Regions from separate parts of the Mesorhizobium sp. WSM3864 genome, predicted to be linked through region 2. Evidence: predicted binding sites of a transcription regulator. Region 2 holds the regulator's gene; each other region holds the start of a gene.
What was found. The regulator LexA, encoded in region 2, represses DNA repair genes until DNA is damaged. The targets are predictions, from matches to a motif close to TGTTCNNNNTGTGTTCNG.
Positions count from the first base shown of each region.

Region 1: a site for LexA is predicted at 3,774-3,791, ahead of CK215_RS11540 (helicase-related protein). Genes of this name have one in related genera too.
Region 3: a site for LexA is predicted at 2,241-2,258, ahead of CK215_RS06715 (PA0069 family radical SAM protein). Genes of this name have one in related genera too.

Region 1 is NZ_NSGD01000004.1:248,340-253,838, forward strand. Features, by position in the region: gene CK215_RS11535 (RNA-binding S4 domain-containing protein) at 1-178, opposite strand, end outside; gene CK215_RS11540 (helicase-related protein) at 194-3,607, opposite strand; gene CK215_RS11550 (beta-ketoacyl-ACP reductase) at 4,331-5,053, opposite strand; gene CK215_RS11555 (acetyl-CoA C-acetyltransferase) at 5,187-5,499, opposite strand, start outside.
Region 2 is NZ_NSGD01000001.1:667,077-672,575, forward strand. Features, by position in the region: gene gltX (glutamate--tRNA ligase) at 1-607, opposite strand, end outside; gene CK215_RS03300 (ComEC/Rec2 family competence protein) at 710-3,172, shown strand; gene lexA (transcriptional repressor LexA) at 3,156-3,890, opposite strand; gene glp (gephyrin-like molybdotransferase Glp) at 4,007-5,212, opposite strand; gene moaC (cyclic pyranopterin monophosphate synthase MoaC) at 5,214-5,499, opposite strand, start outside.
Region 3 is NZ_NSGD01000002.1:514,812-520,310, reverse strand. Features, by position in the region: gene CK215_RS06720 (ribonuclease HII) at 59-757, opposite strand; gene CK215_RS06715 (PA0069 family radical SAM protein) at 1,012-2,166, opposite strand; gene CK215_RS06710 (glycosyltransferase) at 2,315-2,818, shown strand; gene CK215_RS06705 (hypothetical protein) at 3,014-3,988, shown strand; gene moaB (molybdenum cofactor biosynthesis protein B) at 4,003-4,551, opposite strand; gene CK215_RS06695 (4-(cytidine 5'-diphospho)-2-C-methyl-D-erythritol kinase) at 4,551-5,432, opposite strand; gene CK215_RS06690 (hypothetical protein) at 5,459-5,499, opposite strand, start outside.

The sequences.
Region 1 (5,499 bases), on a different contig from region 2:
GGTCGAGCGTGATGGTCAGCACATCGCCGGCCTTGACCAGATCGGAGGCCTGCGCTGCTTTGTCGCGATTGATGCGGACGCGCCCGGCAACGACGAGCTTCGCCGCCAACGACCGGGATTTCACCGCACGCGAGAAGAACAGCCATTTGTCGATGCGCTGGCGGCCTTCTCCAACCATCGCGACCGGCCGAGGCTATTTCTTCAGCTGGTCGCGCAAGGCGGCGAGCTTGGCAAAGGGTGAATCCGGATCGAAGCGCTGCGGACGCTCCTCGCGCGGCTTGCTCTGGAAGGTCGGCTTGCTGCCGCCCGCGGCATTGCCTTTGCCGTCCTGCCTGTTGCCTTTCCAGTCCGGCCGGCCCTCGCGGCGGCCCCCCTCGTGGCGATCGGCACGTTCGCCCTGCGGCCTGCCTTCGCGCCGTTCGCCGCCTTCGCGTTCCGGTCTCGGCTTGAACTTCGAGCGGTCGAAGCGCGGCTTGCCGGCCCCGTCGCGCTGGTCGCGGCGGCCCTCACGGGCTGGCCGATCGCCGGCCTGGCCACCCGTGGCACCCGCCTGGCCATCGCCTGTCGCCTGGCCGTTGCGCGGACGATTGTCGCGGCGATTGTCATGGCGGTGGCGCGGGCGCGAATGGTCGAAGCGCGCCTGCCGCCACAGCAGGATCGGCTTCGGCTCTTCCGGCTCGGCGGGGGGCTCTGCGCCTTCACCGCTTTCGCCCTCGTGGAGAGCGCCGGCGTCGGCGGTGTTGGTGCCGTCTGCATCGTCGGCGCCGTCAGCCCCACCCGCGTCGCTTCCCGCCGCGACCTCCCCCATCGAGGTGGAGGCGTCGGCGCTTTCAGCCGACCCAAACGCTGCTGCAGCGTCCACCGCTGCGGCGGCCTCCACAGGCGGAGCCTCTTCCGCGACCGCAGCCGACGCTTCCGCCGGGTCTTTCGCGTCAGGCTCCCTCGCGGCTTCCGCGATGGCGTCGGCAGGAACTACAGCGGCAGCCGGCTCGGATCCCTCGATCGTTGCCTCTGCAACCCTGTCGGTTGCCACGGCGTCCGTCTCTGCCGCCTGTGCAGCACGCGCGGCCTCTTCCGCCGCAAGCTTCGCAGCGGAGGCCTCGCGGGCGGCATTGTCCAGCGCGTCGAGCTTGGCCTTCACCTCCGCCGCCGGCTTCGGTTCGGCGCGATAGCCAAGGCCTTTGAGGATCTCTTCCATGTCGTCGGCGGTGGCGCCGAGGATCGACATCATCGGCGGCGTCACCATGAAGGCGTGGCCGTCATAGGCGCCGTCCGGTCGCTGGCCGAGACCGGGCTTCCAGTTGGTCGCGGGGCGAATGAGATCGGCCAGCCGCTCTAGGATATCGACGCGCACGGCGCGGCGGCCGAGATTGCGATAGCCGGCGAGCTTGTAGAACGTCTTGTCGAAAGCAGGATCGATGACCACCGAGGTGCGGCCCGATGCCAGCGCATGCACCACGTCGCCGAAGCCTGGCTTGTCCTTGCCGTCGCTCTTAAGCGCCCAGAGCAGCGTCACCAGCCCGGCCGGCGCCGGCTTGATCAGCGCCGGCACGAAGACGTGGTAGGCACCGAAGCGCACGCCAAGGCGCCGCAGGGCCGCCCGGCCTTCCTGGTCGAGCGACTTCATTTCCTCGGCGATGTCGCGGCGGTTGATGAGGCCGAAATGCTCGACGAGCTGGAAGGCGATACCGCGCGCGATGCCGGTGAGCTGCTCGGCGTTCTTCAAATCGACCAGCGGCTTCAAGAGCGACTCGATCTGGAAATTGACGAAACGCTCGGCGCGCGCCGCGACCTTGTCGCGGGCAGGGCCGGTGAGCTGTTCGTCGGCAAGCAGCACAAGGCGCGGCTTCAAGGCCTCGTCGCCGGCAACCAGGGTGCCGATCGGCGCGCCGATCCAGCGCAGGACACCGTCCGAACCCAATGCCAGATCGCCATTGGCGCAGGCGGCGAAGCGCTCGGCGCGCGCCTCGAACTCAGCCGCGAGCGCCTTCTGGGCAGCGGTGCGCACCGCCTTGGCGTCCTCGCCGCCGGCGCTCTGGTCGGCGGTGAAGCGGAATCCCTGCAGCTCGCCGACGTGATGGCCCTCGACGAGCACGGTTCCGGTTGGGCTGATTTCAGCTTCAGGCATGGTATTTTCTCTAAGGCGCCGCATGAGGACGGAAGTCCTGCGGTCTACGAAGCGTTTCGTCAACCGCTCATGCAGCGCATCCGACAATCTGTCTTCGATTTCGCGCGTCTTTTCCTGCCAGTGTAGCTGATCGGCCAGCCAGCCCGGTCGGTTGGAGACGAAGGTCCAGGTGCGGATCTGGGCGATCCGGTGCGACAGCGTGTCGATATCACCATCCGTGGTGTCGGCCCGCCGCACCTGTTCGGCCATGTAATTCTCATCGACATGGCCATGGCGTGCAAGGTCCATGTAGATCGAGGCGATGAGGTCGGCATGCTGGGCGGGCGCGATCTTGCGGTAGTCCGGCAGCGCGCAGGCTTCCCACAGCAGCGCCACGCGCTCCCTGCCGGTGGCAAGCGTCCTGATGTCGGCGTCGCGCGACAAATGTTCCAGCGCCTGAGCGTCGACCGCCGGCAGTGCCCGGGTCAGCCCTTCGACCGGCGCGTTGGTCTCGATCGAGCGTTTCAGGGCATCGAGGCTGGCAAAATCGAAATCGGCGGTGCGCCACTGCAGCACCTTCACCGGGTCGAAATCGTGCGCCTCGATCTTCTTGACCAGATCCTCGTCGAACGGATCGACCTGGCCGGTAACGCCGAAGGTGCCGTCGCGCAGGTGTCGGCCGGCACGCCCCGCGATCTGGCCTAGCTCGGCGGCGGTCAGGTTGCGGTATTGGTAGCCGTCGAACTTGCGGTTCTGGGCGAAGGCGACGTGCTCGAGGTCGAGGTTCAGGCCTATGCCGATGGCATCGGTGGCGACCAGATAGTCGACGTCGCCCGACTGGAAGATCTCCACCTGGGCATTGCGGGTGCGGGGACTGAGTGCGCCGAGAACGACGGCAGCACCGCCCTGCTGGCGGCGGATCAATTCGGCGATGGCATAGACCTCGTCGGCGGAGAAGGCGACGATCGCCGTGCGCCGCGGCAGGCGGGTGAGCTTCTTCGAGCCGGCGTAGGCAAGATGCGACAGCCGCGGCCGCGTCACCACCGAGACGCCCTTCAGCAGGCGTTGCAGGATGCCGTGCATGGTGGCGGCGCCCAGAAGCAGCGTCTCCTGGCGGCCGCGCAGATGCAGGATGCGGTCGGTGAAGATGTGGCCGCGTTCGAGGTCGCCGGCGAGCTGCACCTCGTCGATGGCGACGAAGGCGGCATCGGTCTCTCGCGGCATCGCCTCCACGGTGCAGACGGAATATCTCGCGCTCGCCGGCACGATCTTCTCTTCGCCGGTGACCAGCGCCACCTTGCTGGCGCCGACCTTCTCGCAGACGCGCGTATAGACCTCGCGGGCAAGGAGCCTCAGCGGCAGACCGATGATGCCGGTGTCGTGCGCCACCATGCGCTCGATGGCGAGATGGGTCTTGCCGGTGTTGGTGGGGCCGAGCACGGCCGTCACGTCGCGGCCGGAAAGGATCAGCGGCTGGGAGGGTTTCGGCTGGATATTCATCGGCTCGGAAATGAGGCTTTCTGCCGCTTGTTGTCGGGGACGCGGCGGTGCCGCCGCGTGTGACAGGGCACACATAGGGATTTCAGACGCGAAGCGAAAGCGGAATGTTCCCATCAAGAGATGGCGCGACGACAGGCAAGGTCAAAATCCGCGGCCGATTAACCGTTGGAACGAGTCTGGAACGAATCGGCGACGAATCACTGACTCGCTCTGATTCAGGTTTTGTTCACGGCTATATGTGGATTTTTTGACCATGAGTCTCACCACATGCTGAATCTGTGAACTGGCCCGTTTCGTGCTTAGCTCGCGCTGGTTCTGGAGCGTCGTTAACCTTTGCGGGAGAGCGACCGCGACGGACTCGAGCGCGGCCGCCAACATTATGAAATGGTTGATCTTTCCTAACCGGCGTTAATCTTTTTCGGGCTATTTGCGGCGTGGCGTGTTAACTTTTCGGCCAAAGCCGGAACGAATCGGCGACGAATCAGCGATCTGCAAAACTTCCTGTTTTGTTCACCCCTAGATATGGTGTTGTCCAAAGCTTGTGCACCGAAAATCCACAGCTTGTGAACCGGGTTTCCCACAGGGCGCGGGGAGGCCGTTAACTTTTGCGTGCCAAATTGAGGCATGCCCACCCGGTGCCGCCGCTGCGCAGACAAAAACAGGCGGCCCGTTTGCGGCGGGCCGTCTGCCATCGGTGTCAGAAGAGTTCAGGCCAGTAAGATCTCAGGCGAAATACTGGCCGCCATTGGCGCTTATCGTCGAGCCGGTGATGAAGCCTGCGTCTTCCGAGGCGAGGAAGACGACGCAGCGCGCAATCTCCTCCGGCTCGCCGAGACGGCCGACCGGGATCTGAGCGATGATCGATTCCCGCACTTTTTCCGGCACGGCCATGACCATGTCGGTGGCGATGTAGCCGGGGCAAACAACGTTGACGGTGATGCCGGCGCGGGCGCCTTCCTGGGCAAGCGCCTTGGTGAAGCCGATATCGCCGGCTTTCGAGGCCGAATAATTGACCTGGCCCATCTGGCCTTTCTGGCCGTTGATCGAGGAGATGGTGATGACGCGGCCGAACTTCCTATCGCGCATGCCGTTCCATAGCGGATGCGTCATGTTGAAGACGCCGGAAAGGTTGGTGTCGATGACCTCCTTCCACTGCTCGCGAGTCATCTTGTGGAACATGGTGTCGCGGGTGATGCCGGCATTGTTGACCAGCACCGAGACCGGGCCGAGATCAGCCTCGACTTGGGCGATGCCGGCGGCGCAAGCGTCATAATCGGCGACCGACCATTTGTAGACGGGGATGCCGGTCTCGGCCTTGAATTTCTGGGCCGCCTCGTCATTGCCGGCATAGTTCGCGGCGACCGAATGGCCGGCATTCTTCAGGGCCACCGATATCGCCGCACCGATGCCGCGCGATCCGCCCGTGACGATTGCTACCTTGCTCATGCATTTCCTCCCTTTGGTCGGAAGAGCGAATAGGGAGTGGCGAATAGCGAGTAGAGATCCTATGTCCCGTGGCGCAACGCCATTTCCCCTATTCGCTACTCCCCATTCGCTATTCGCTCAGTTCGCCATTCGCTCAGTTCAAGGCTTCCACACACATCGCAACGCCCATGCCGCCGCCGATGCAAAGCGTCGCGAGGCCTTTCTTTGCGCCGCGGCGGCGCATCTCGTAGACCAGCGTGTTGAACACGCGGGCGCCCGAGGCGCCGATCGGATGGCCGATGGCGATGGCGCCGCCATTGACGTTGACGATCGAGGGATCCCAGCCCATGCCCTTGTTGACGGCGCAGGCCTGCGCGGCGAAGGCCTCGTTGGCCTCGACAAGATCGAGGTCCTTGGCCGACCAGCCGGCCTTCTCCAGCGCCCGCTTCGAGGCCGGGATCGGGCCG
Region 2 (5,499 bases):
CGCGGATGATGTGGGTGACGCCCATATCGTGATCGTCGACGACGACGGCATGCATGTAGGTCGGGTTGCCGTCCGAGCGCAGGATGATGAAGTCGTCGAGGTCCTTGTTTGGGAAGCGCACCTCGCCCTGCACGCGGTCGTGCACGACGGTCTCTCCTTCGGTCGGCGCCTTGATGCGGATGGCGCCCTTGACGCCGGGAGGCGCCTCGGAGGGGTCGCGGTCGCGCCACTGGCCATTGTAGCGCGGCGGCAGACCCTTGGCCCGCGCCGCCTCGCGTATCGCCTCCAGCTCGGCAGGCGTCTCATAGCTGAAATAGGCCTTGCCCAGCCGTACGAGCTCCTCTGCCACCTCACGGTGGCGCGGCGCGCGCTCGAACTGCGACACGGCCTCGCCGTCCCATGAGAGGCCGAGCCAGGTCAGTCCGTCAAGAATAGCGGCCGTCGCCGCTTCGGTGGAGCGTTCGCGGTCGGTGTCCTCGATGCGCAGCAGCATCGTGCCGCCCGTGTGCCTGGCGTAGAGCCAGTTGAACAGCGCCGTGCGCGCGCCGCCGATGTGCAAATAGCCGGTGGGCGAGGGGGCAAAGCGGGTGACGACCTTGTCGGACATGGAACTCTCGGAAGAAGCACTGAAGCGGGCATGTTTGCGCGGACTTTCGCGCGGTGGGCGTTCATGTAGCATAGGAGGTCTGGGGCGCAAGGGGCAGACCCGATGGCTGGACGTGGCCGGGGTGCGGAGGAGGGCGAGGAGACGACGGCTGGCGTGAGCGAGCGCCTGCTGTTTGCCGCCATCGTGCCTGCCGAGGCTGTACCGGTTTTGGTTCCAGTCCCGCGTCCGGCCGCCGAAATTTTGCCGCCGGACGGCGATGCTTCGCTGCAAGCTCGTCCGCCGGCAGCCATCGACTTAATCCGCAGGTGGTTCCGCCGTGCCTCGTTTTCCGCGTTTCGCCGGGGTGTGGCCGAGGCAGCCTCCACCGAGCTCGACCGCGGCATCGGCTTCCTGCTGGTGCCGGTGTTCCTGGCCGCCGGCGTGATACTCTATTATTCCTTGAGCGCCGAGCCGGATCTTTACAGACCGATGGCGGCGGTGGCGCTGATGGCTCTCTGCGCGGCCGTTTCGCGTCCCTGGCTGAAGACACACCTGGTCTTTATGGCGGCGTTGTTTTGCGCGCTGGGATTCGTCGCCGCGAAGGTCGAGACCTGGCGCGCCTCTACACCGATGCTCGGCTCCGAAATCCAGACGCGGCTGACAGGCCGCGTCGTCATCGCCGAGGAAATGGCCAATGGCCGCGTCAGGCTAACCATCGATCTCGTCTCGACCGCGCATCCAAAGCTGCGCTACGCGCCGGATCGCGTCAGGCTCTCGGCACGCAGGATCTCGGCCGGCATGAAGGCCGGATCGCTGGTGACGGGTTACGCGCGGCTTCTGCCGCCGACCGGGCCGGTCCGTCCCGAAAGCTATGATTTTTCCTTCGACAGCTATTTTTCCGGCATCGGCGGCAGTGGATTTTTCCTCGGCGACCCGAAACTCATTCCGCCAACCGACCCGATCGCTCAGACGAGCATCGCCTCAGCCATCGAGAACGCGCGCGAAAACATTGCCGATCACATCAGAAGCACCATTGGCGGAGCCGAAGGCGAGATTGCCGCTGCACTGATCGTCGGCGTGCGCGCCGGCATTCCCGAGGACATCAACGAGGCGATGCGGCGGACCGGCATCTATCACATCATCTCGATTTCGGGCCTCCACATGGCGCTGGTCGCCGGCACGGTCATGCTTCTGCTGCGCGGCGCCTTTGCGCTGTTCCCGGATTTTTCGTCACGCCGGCCAGTGAAGAAATATGCCGCGGCAATCGCGCTTATGTCGATCGCCGCCTATCTCGTCATCTCTGGCGTGGTGGTCGCCGCCGAGCGAAGCTTCATCATGCTGGCCGTCATGCTGATCGCCGTGCTTTTCGACCGCGCCGCGCTGACGATGCGCAACTTGGCGATCTCGGCCATCGCCGTCATCCTGGTGTCGCCGCATGAAGTGGTTGGCCCGAGCTTTCAGATGTCGTTCGCGGCAACCGCCGCCCTTGTCGGCGCCTATGCCGGCTGGTCCGACTACCGCGCCGGCAAGGTGAGAGCGCCGCCGGCAAAGCGTTCGTTCCTGCGGTTCATGTCGCACAAACTGGCAGTCGGAGCAGGTGGCGCCGCAATGACGTCGATCATTGCCGGAAGTGCCACGGCGCTGTTTGCCATCTGGCATTTCCAGCGCGTCTCGCCGCTCAGCCTGCTGGCCAATCTCGCGATCATGCCGATCGTCACGATCGTGATGTTTCTCGCCGTCGCCAGCGCGGTCATGATGCCGTTCGGCTTCGACGGGCCCTTCCTCTATTTGATGGGCAACGGCCTGGCGGCGATGATCGCGATCTCGGCTTGGATTTCGGAGTGGTCGCCGGTCGATGCCGTGGGCCTGATCTCGATCCATTCGGTGCTGCTGGCGACGATCGCGCTCGTCATCGCTACGATGGCGACTACGTGGCTCAGGCTGGCCGCAATTCCTTTCGCTGCCGCGGCCGTCATGATCATCCCGCAGGTGCGCACGCCGGACCTGCTGATCTCGGAGGACGCGCATCTGGTGGCGATGCCGATCGGCGGGGGCGAACTCGCCGTCAATCGTGCCCGCTCCAACGAGTTCACCACCGATAACTGGAAACGCGCGCTCAAGGCCGAAACGATCGTGCCGCCGGAGACATTCGCCAAGGGCACGCTGGACTTGGCCGATCCCGTCGACCTGCCGCCTGGATCGCCCTTTTACTGCACGGGCGATCTCTGCATTGGCCGGCATCCATCGGGCGCAATCGTCGCGCTCGCCGAGAACCGTGAAGCTGCCCGGCCTGCCTGCGACTTCGCGGACCTCATCGTCATCAACGACGCCACGGCCTACAATCCCTGCCGCGATCCACGTATCCTCGTCGTCACCAAGCGGCAACTTGCGCGCGACGGCAGTGCCGCTGTCTTCTTCGATCCGCAATCGGCGACGGCGCGAGCAACCATTCAATACGCCGTCGAAAAACCGTACCGCCCTTGGCACGAACAGCGGCGCTACTCGCGTGAGGCCAGGGGGCTGGCGCCTTACAAGAAGCCCGAGAAGCCGGAAGCCAAGCCGCAGCCCCTCAGTAGCGGCGGATGAGCCCGACTAGCTTGCCCTGAACCTTGACGCGATCGGGACCGAAGATGCGCGTCTCATAGGCCGGATTGGCAGCCTCGAGCGCGATGGAGGCGCCCTTGCGGCGGAAGCGCTTCAGCGTCGCCTCCTCGTCGTCGACCAGCGCCACGACGATCTCCCCGGGGCTCGCAGTGCTGGCGTTGCGGATGATGACCGTGTCGCCGTCGAAGATGCCGGCCTCGATCATCGAGTCGCCTTTGACCTCGAGCGCGTAGTGCTCGCCGCCGGCGATCATGTCCGGCGGCACTGTGATCGAATGCGTCTGGTGCTGGATGGCGTCGATCGGCACGCCGGCGGCAATGCGACCCATCACCGGGATAGAGACGGCTGAAACGGCGTCGTCGTCATTGCTGGGCGTCGGCGTGCGGGCGGGCGCCGCGGGTTTGATCTGGCGGCCGAGATTGCCTTGGCCGCCCTGGATGACGCTCGGCGAGAATTTCTTCGCCGCATTGAGGCCGGGCGCGATCGAGTCAGGTAGGCGCAGCACTTCAAGGGCACGCGCCCGGTTCGGCAGCCGGCGAATGAAACCGCGCTCCTCCAGCGCCGTGATCAGGCGGTGGATGCCCGATTTCGAGGCAAGGTCGAGCGCTTCCTTCATCTCGTCGAAAGACGGCGGAATGCCGCTTTCCTTGAGCCGTTCATGGATGAACATCAGCAGTTCATGTTGTTTGCGCGTCAGCATGGCGGCCCCCATGGGTTCTGAAACCAGAATCAGAAAAACAAACCCAGAACAAACACTATCTGTTCCAGTTGTGTTCCGCAACCGTTTAAAGTTTAGTGAATGTGTTGACGTTTTGTTCAGCGTAACATCAGAATGCTGCATTCCTCGCCGGCTTCAGCCGCCGGTGCGAAGGGTTGGCGCACGATCAGGCCATTGGCATCGGCGAGCATCCTCAACATCGAGGAATCCTGGATGCCGAACGGTGTTGCGATCAGCGCCCCCGCATCTTCGCGGACCACGGCGCGCACATAGTCCTGCCTGAGATCGTTGGCGTGCATTGCGGCGCCTAACCGGGCCGTGCGGATTTCCTGCCGGCAGGACCGGCCGCCCAGCCGCGCCAGAAGCGGCTTCAGGAACAGCTGCGAGCAGACCAGGCTTGCGACGGGATTGCCGGGCAGGCCGATGCAGCGAATGTCGCCGAGCCGGCCAAACATCAACGGCTTGCCGGGACGCATGGCGATCTTCCAGAAGTCTAGCTGCATGCCTTCGCCGGTCAGCACGTCGTGGATCAGGTCGTGGTCGCCGACGGAGGCGCCGCCAAGCGTGACGATGACGTCGGCGCCGGCCTTGACCGCCTTCTTGACCAAGGCCGCGATCGCGTCCTTGCGGTCGGCGGCAATGCCGAGGTCGAGCGCGCGCGCGCCGACCGACTGGGCCGTAGCTGTGACGCCATAGGCATTCGACGAGATGATCTGGTCGGGGCCGAGCGCGCTGCCCGGCGGCAGCAATTCGTCGCCGGTGGCGATGATGGCGAGCAGCGGCTGCCGCACCACGTTGAGACTCGGATGGTTGGCCGATGCCGCCAGCGAAAGCGCCGCCGGATCGAGCTGGCGGCCTTTTTCGAGGAGCAGGTCGCCCTCGCAGAAGTCGAGCCCGCGGCGACGGACGTTGCGTCCTTCCGCGGTCGGCTCGGTCACTTCGATGCTGCCGCCGCCGAGATCGCGGACATTCTCCTGGATAACGACGGTATCGGCGCCTTCGGGGAGCGGCGCGCCGGTGAAGATGCGCACGGCCTCGCCCTTGCCGACAGAGCCGGTGAAGCCACGCCCGGCGGGGGCCATGCCGATCACGGAGAGCCGGGCGGGCGCCGAGGCTACGTCGGCGGCCCGTACGGCGTAGCCGTCCATCGCCGACGCATTGAAGGGCGGCTGGGTGCGCAGAGCCACCACGGGGTCGGCCAGGACCCGGCCGGCCGCGTCGGCCAGCGGCACGCTTTCGCCTGGCAGCGCGGTCGCGCCGTCCAACAGGCGTTGGAGCGCCTCGGCGACCGGAAGCAAAGCCATGCTAAGGACCTGCCTTGTAGTCGCCCGACTTGCCGCCGGTCTTCTCGACCAGCCTGATGCCGGAAATCGCCATGGCGCGGTCCGCTGCCTTGGCCATGTCGTAGATGGTGAGGCAGGCGACCGACGCCGCGGTCAGCGCCTCCATTTCCACCCCGGTCTTGCCGGTAACCCTGGCAAGCGCGCTGACCCTCAGGCCAGGGAGCGCGTGGTCGGGCTCGATCTCGACGGACACCTTGGTGAGAAGGAGGGGATGGCAAAGCGGGATGAGCTCATGCGTCTTCTTGGCC
Region 3 (5,499 bases), on a different contig from region 2:
GGTGCTTCACGCGCGACGCCCCCTCCGCCTGCCGGCCATTTCCCCCTCAAGGAGGAGATTAATCTATTCCCTCGAAGCTCTCTTCCGCTTCCGCCACCTCGACGCCGCCCAACCGGAACGGCGCGAACGACGCCCTGTGCAGTCGCGCCACCGGGCCATGCGCCTCGATCGCGGTCCGGTGGCGGACCGTCGCGTAGCCCATATGCATTTCGAAGCCGTAATGCTCATGATGGCCGCCGCAGCCGCACATCATGCGGTCGCGCATCACCTTGGCGATGATCGAGGCGGCGGCGATAGACTGCGAGCGCTGGTCGCCCTTGATCAGCGCGCGGCCCTCGCAGGTGAGCCCTGGCGGCACGTCGCGACCGTCCGCCAGCGCCAGTTTGGGCGGCAGCGACAGGCCAGCGGCGGCGCGGCGCATCGCTTCCAGGCTGGCTTTCAGAATGTTGCTGTTGTCGATGCCTTCGGCGCTGATCGAGGCCATCGAGACGCTGAGCGCCGAGCCCAGGATTTTGAGGAACAGCGCCTCGCGCTGCAGATGGGTGAGGCGCTTGGAATCGTCGAGCCCTTCGGGAATGTTGGCCGGGTTGAGCACCACGGCCGCGGCCACCACCGGACCGGCAAGCGGCCCGCGGCCCGCCTCGTCCATCCCCGCTACCGGCCACAGCCCCTCGGCCATCGCTTTCGTTTCAATCGAGAAGTCGGGCTTCTCGACCATTTCGAAGAGAAGCGGAGAATCGGAACGCGCGCGAGCCATGGTGCGGCGAGGTTCGCATCGGCTCCGATTCTCCGCAAGTCCCTCCGGGTCGGATGGGGCGTCGGACCGGGAGGGCACCGTCTCACGGCCGGGGGACTGGGCCGGACGTTGATTCTTGAGCAATTCCAGGAAGAGTGCGTAGCGGGCCTTCCGTACGAAGTTACATCAAAACAGAGGGTTAGCGGATCGCAATCCGGGCGCAAAAGTCTGCCTCCGGAGTTGCCTTGGCGCCGGCCTTCGCGGCGGCATCGTCTTCACAGCAGCATCAACTGCTCGCCGACGCCGGAGCCTGCGACGAATTGGTCGGTCCGAAGCTGCCGCCGCTCGGCATTGAGGCCGAGCCGCTTGGCGGCGATCTCGAAGCGCCGGCCGATCTGCCAGGCATAGGGTCCGGCGCCCTTCATGCGCTTGCCCCATTCCGAATCGTAGTCCTTGCCGTCGCGCATCGAGCGGATCAGCGAAATCACATGCCGGTAGCGATCCGGATAATGGCGCAAGAGCCAGTCCTTGAAGATCGGCGCCACCTCGAGCGGCAGACGCAGCACGACATAGCCTGCCTCCCTGGCGCCGGCGGCGCGCGCCGAATCGAGGATGCGCTCCATCTCCGGATCGGTGAGGCCGGGAATGATCGGCGCCACCATCACCGAGGCGGGGACGCCGGCATCCGAAAGCTGCCTTATCGCTTCCAGCCGCTTTGTCGGCGTCGAGGCGCGCGGCTCCATGGTTCTCGCCAGCATGCGGTCGAGCGTCGTCACCGACAGCGCCACCTTGGCGAGGCCGCGTTCGGCCATGCGCGACAGGATGTCGATATCGCGCGTCACCAGTGCCGACTTGGTGACGATGCCGACCGGATGGCCACGCGCCTCCAGCACCTCCAGGATCTCGCGCATGATCCGGTATTGCTTTTCGATCGGCTGGTAGGGATCGGTGTTGGTGCCGATGGCGATGGTGCGCGGCTGGTAGCCGGGCTTCGACAATTCCCTGTCCAGCATACGCGCCGCATCGGGCTTGGCAAAGAGCTTGGATTCGAAATCGAGCCCCGGCGACAGGCCCATGAAGGAATGCGTTGGCCTGGCAAAGCAGTAGACGCAGCCATGCTCGCAGCCGCGATAGGGATTGATCGAACGATCGAAGGAAATGTCCGGCGACTCGTTGCGCGTGATGATGGTGCGCGGCTTCTCGACCTGCACCTCCGTCTTGAACGGCGGCAGTTCCTCCAGCGAGTTCCAGCCATCGTCGAACACATGCCGGCTGACCGGCTCGAAGCGGCCGGACGGATTGATGCCCGCGGAGCGTCCGCGATTGCGGTCCGGCCGCACGCGCATGCCGCTCTGTTCTATCATTGCATTTGCCATCTCGGCTCTGCCTGCTCCGAAAGCGGCAATGTCGGCGCGCACGATCTGTTCCATTTTCGCCCTCTCCCAGGGACTGTCGGCAGGCTGTCGAATCGCTCTGTTCATGAAACTATTCGTATTTTACCAATGAGAACAAAGCAAGAACTTTCTCGTTCAGAAAGCGCAACTGGCGCAGCGCCGCGCTTTCCGCTATTCGGCTAAAATGCTCAGCGTCCTCATCGAAACCAGGAACGACGAAGAAGGCCTTGCCCGCACGCTGGCCTCGTTGATCGGCGGCGCGGTCGAGGGCGTCGTGCGCGACGTCATCGTCTGCGACACCGGCTCGACCGACCAGACGCATCGCGTCGCCGAGCATGCCGGCTGCCACCTCGTGGCCGGCGGCATCGCAACGGGCATCGGCCAGGCCAAGGGCGACTGGCTGCTGCTTCTGGAACCCGGCGCCCGGCTCGCCGAAGGCTGGATCGACGACGTCGTCGCTCACGCGGCGAGGCAGACGATGCCGGCGCGTTTTTCACGCGCCCGCGGCAATCGCATGCCGTTTCTGGTCCGGGTTTTTTCGGGCAACCGGGCTCTGGAGGAAGGGCTTGTCATCAGCAAGCGCCAGGCCACGGTGCTGGCGAAAAGCGCCCGCAGCGCCGAAGCTCTGGCGCGCGGCCTCGCCACCAGAAGGCTGAATGCCGAAATCTGGGTGGCGCCGCCGAAGTGAGCGCATGCCCTCCTTCTCTCCAGAAGGCGAGAAGATAGAAGAGGTCGCCAAACTTTTGCCGGCCCATTCTATTGTGCATTGCACAAAAAACTGCGGTGAATTAGCATCTGCTTGAAGCGGGACAATCGGGATTGGGTGACGATGAAGCGGCAGACGGCTGGCGCTTCGATGGACGCCATGCATACGAGGAACCCGATGAACCTTGGTACTCCAGATAATTCAGGCGCGGCCAACCTCGAGGCGATCGCCCGCAATGGCAGCCTGTTCAGGCGCATCGCCGTGCGCATCCCGACCTATCTGAAAGATCTACGCGAAAATCCGGCCTGGCTGCCGATGTTCGTGCTGGCGCGCACCATGCCGGGGCGCCGCATGCACTGGCTAGGCGCCAGACGCGTCCGCCCGCTCGACAATGCGGGAGAGACGATGTTTGCCGGAGTCGATCGCGAGGCGGTGGTCGCGGCGCTTCGCTCCGATGGACTGTTTTCGGGGTTCACGCTGCCGCCGGCGATCCATGAGGAGATCGCCGTTTTTGCGCAACGCACGCCCTGTTTCGGCAATTTCGACCGCCGTCTCGAATTCATGCCGGGCGACCATGCCGAGGCGGAGAAGCGTTTCGGCCGCTCGCTGCTCAGCGGGCATTATTTCGAACGCATTCTCGATTGCCCGGCGGCGCTTGCCATCCAGCGGGATCCGCTGCTCCTCGAGGTCGCGCAGCACTATCTCGGCGGCCAGGCGAAACTGATCACGACGCGCGTGTGGTGGAGCTTTCCGACCGGCAAGGCCTCGGATGCCGACAAGAATCTCGCCTCGCTCGGCAAATACCATTTCGATCTCGACGATTGGCGGATGCTGAAATTCTTCTTCTATCTGGTGCCGGTCGACGCCGGCACCGGCCCGCATGTCTATGTCCGCGGCAGCCACAGGCGCCGCGCGCTCAAGCACCAGCTCACGCTTCTGGTCGGCCACCCCGCGGAAGACGTGCTGGACGTCTACGGTCCGGAAAGCCCTGTGACGCTGACGGGCGAGGCGGGCCTCGGCTTCGTCGAGGATCCGTTCGGCTTCCATATGGGAACGGTGCCGACGCATACGCCGCGGCTGATGATGGAAATCGGCTTCGGCGTCTCGCGGCCGTCGCGCCGCCGCTTCCACGGCGAGCCGGTCATCCGCTGAGCCGGACGGGGCCGCTACTCCAGCTTGCCGCCGCGCCTGAGGTGCTCGTCCAGCCGCGGCATGATCTCGACGAAGTTGCAGGGCATGTGCCGGTAGTCGAGCTGCGCCTTGATGATGCCGTCCCAAGCATCCTTGCACGCGCCGGGCGAGCCCGGCAGCACGAAGATAAAGGTGGCGTTGACGACGCCGCCGGTCGCCCGGCTCTGGATCGTCGATGTGCCGATCTTGTCATAGGAAATCCGGTGGAAGACTTCCGAAAAGCCGTCCATGCGCTTTTCGAAAATCGGCTCCAGCGCGTCCGGCGTGACGTCTCGCCCCGTGAAGCCGGTGCCGCCCGTGGTGATGACGACGTCCACCGTTTCATCCTTCGACCAGGCGAGCACTTTTTCGCGGATCTTCTCGCGGTCGTCGGTCACGATGTCGCGAGTGGCCAATACATGGCCAGCCTCTGCGATGCGGTCGGCCAATATCTGCCCCGATTTGTCCTCGGCTAGGCTGCGCGTGTCGGAAACGGTCAGCACCGCGATGCGCACCGGGATGAAGGGGCGGCTTTCGTTGGCCATCAGTCGGTCTCCATGCTGCGCGTCGCGGCCACGAACCAACCGGGATGGCGGCGGCGGATGTCGATCGCCGCGCGCTTGGCGACATTGCCAGTCTCGAACAGGCCGAAGCAGGTAGCGCCGGAGCCCGACATGCGGGCAAAGGCGGCTCCCGCTTTCTTCAGCGCCTTGAGCGCATCGCCGATCGCCGGTTGGATGGCGCGAGCGGCAGGTTCGAGATCGTTCCGCGTCGTGTCCAGCCAATTGCGTATGCCGTGAAAATCGAGGCGGGCGGGCAGCGGCGGCAATGCCTCATTGTCAGGTTTGGAAAGCGCTTTGAACACTTCGGATGTCGAAACGGCCACGCCCGGGTTGACGAGGACCAGCGCCAGCGCCGGAAACTCCGTCAGCGGCGAAAGTGCATCGCCAATGCCGCGCGCAAGGAGCGGCCTTGCCTTGAGGCACATCGGGAGATCGGCGCCGAGCGTCAGCCCGATCCGCGCCAGCCCCGCCTCCCCGATGTCGAGCTTCCAGAGGCGCGAAAGGCCGTTGAGCGCCGCCGCCGCGTCGCTCGAGCCGCCGCCGACGCCGGAAGCGACCGGCAGGTTCTTTTCCAGCCGGATGGCGACTGGTGGCGTCTGTTGCGCGCCGGCTTCCCGCCGCAGCGCGTCGCGCGCTTTGAGTACCAGATTGTCGCCATCGATTGGCACGCCGGCGGCGAAGGGGCCAGACACCGAAAACGCATCGTCTTGCGCCAGCTCGATCTCGAGCCGGTCGCCGAAGCGCGTGAACACGGCAAGGCTATCGAGCAGGTGGTAACCGTCGGCGCGCCGTCCGGTGACGTGCAGCGCGAGGTTGATCTTGGCAGGCGCAAGCCATGTCTGGGACTTGGCCTCTGCCTCCAGAATGTCGGCTGCTGGCGAGATGGTGTTCAGTCCTTGGCCAGACGGTACTCGCCGGTCTTCGGATCCT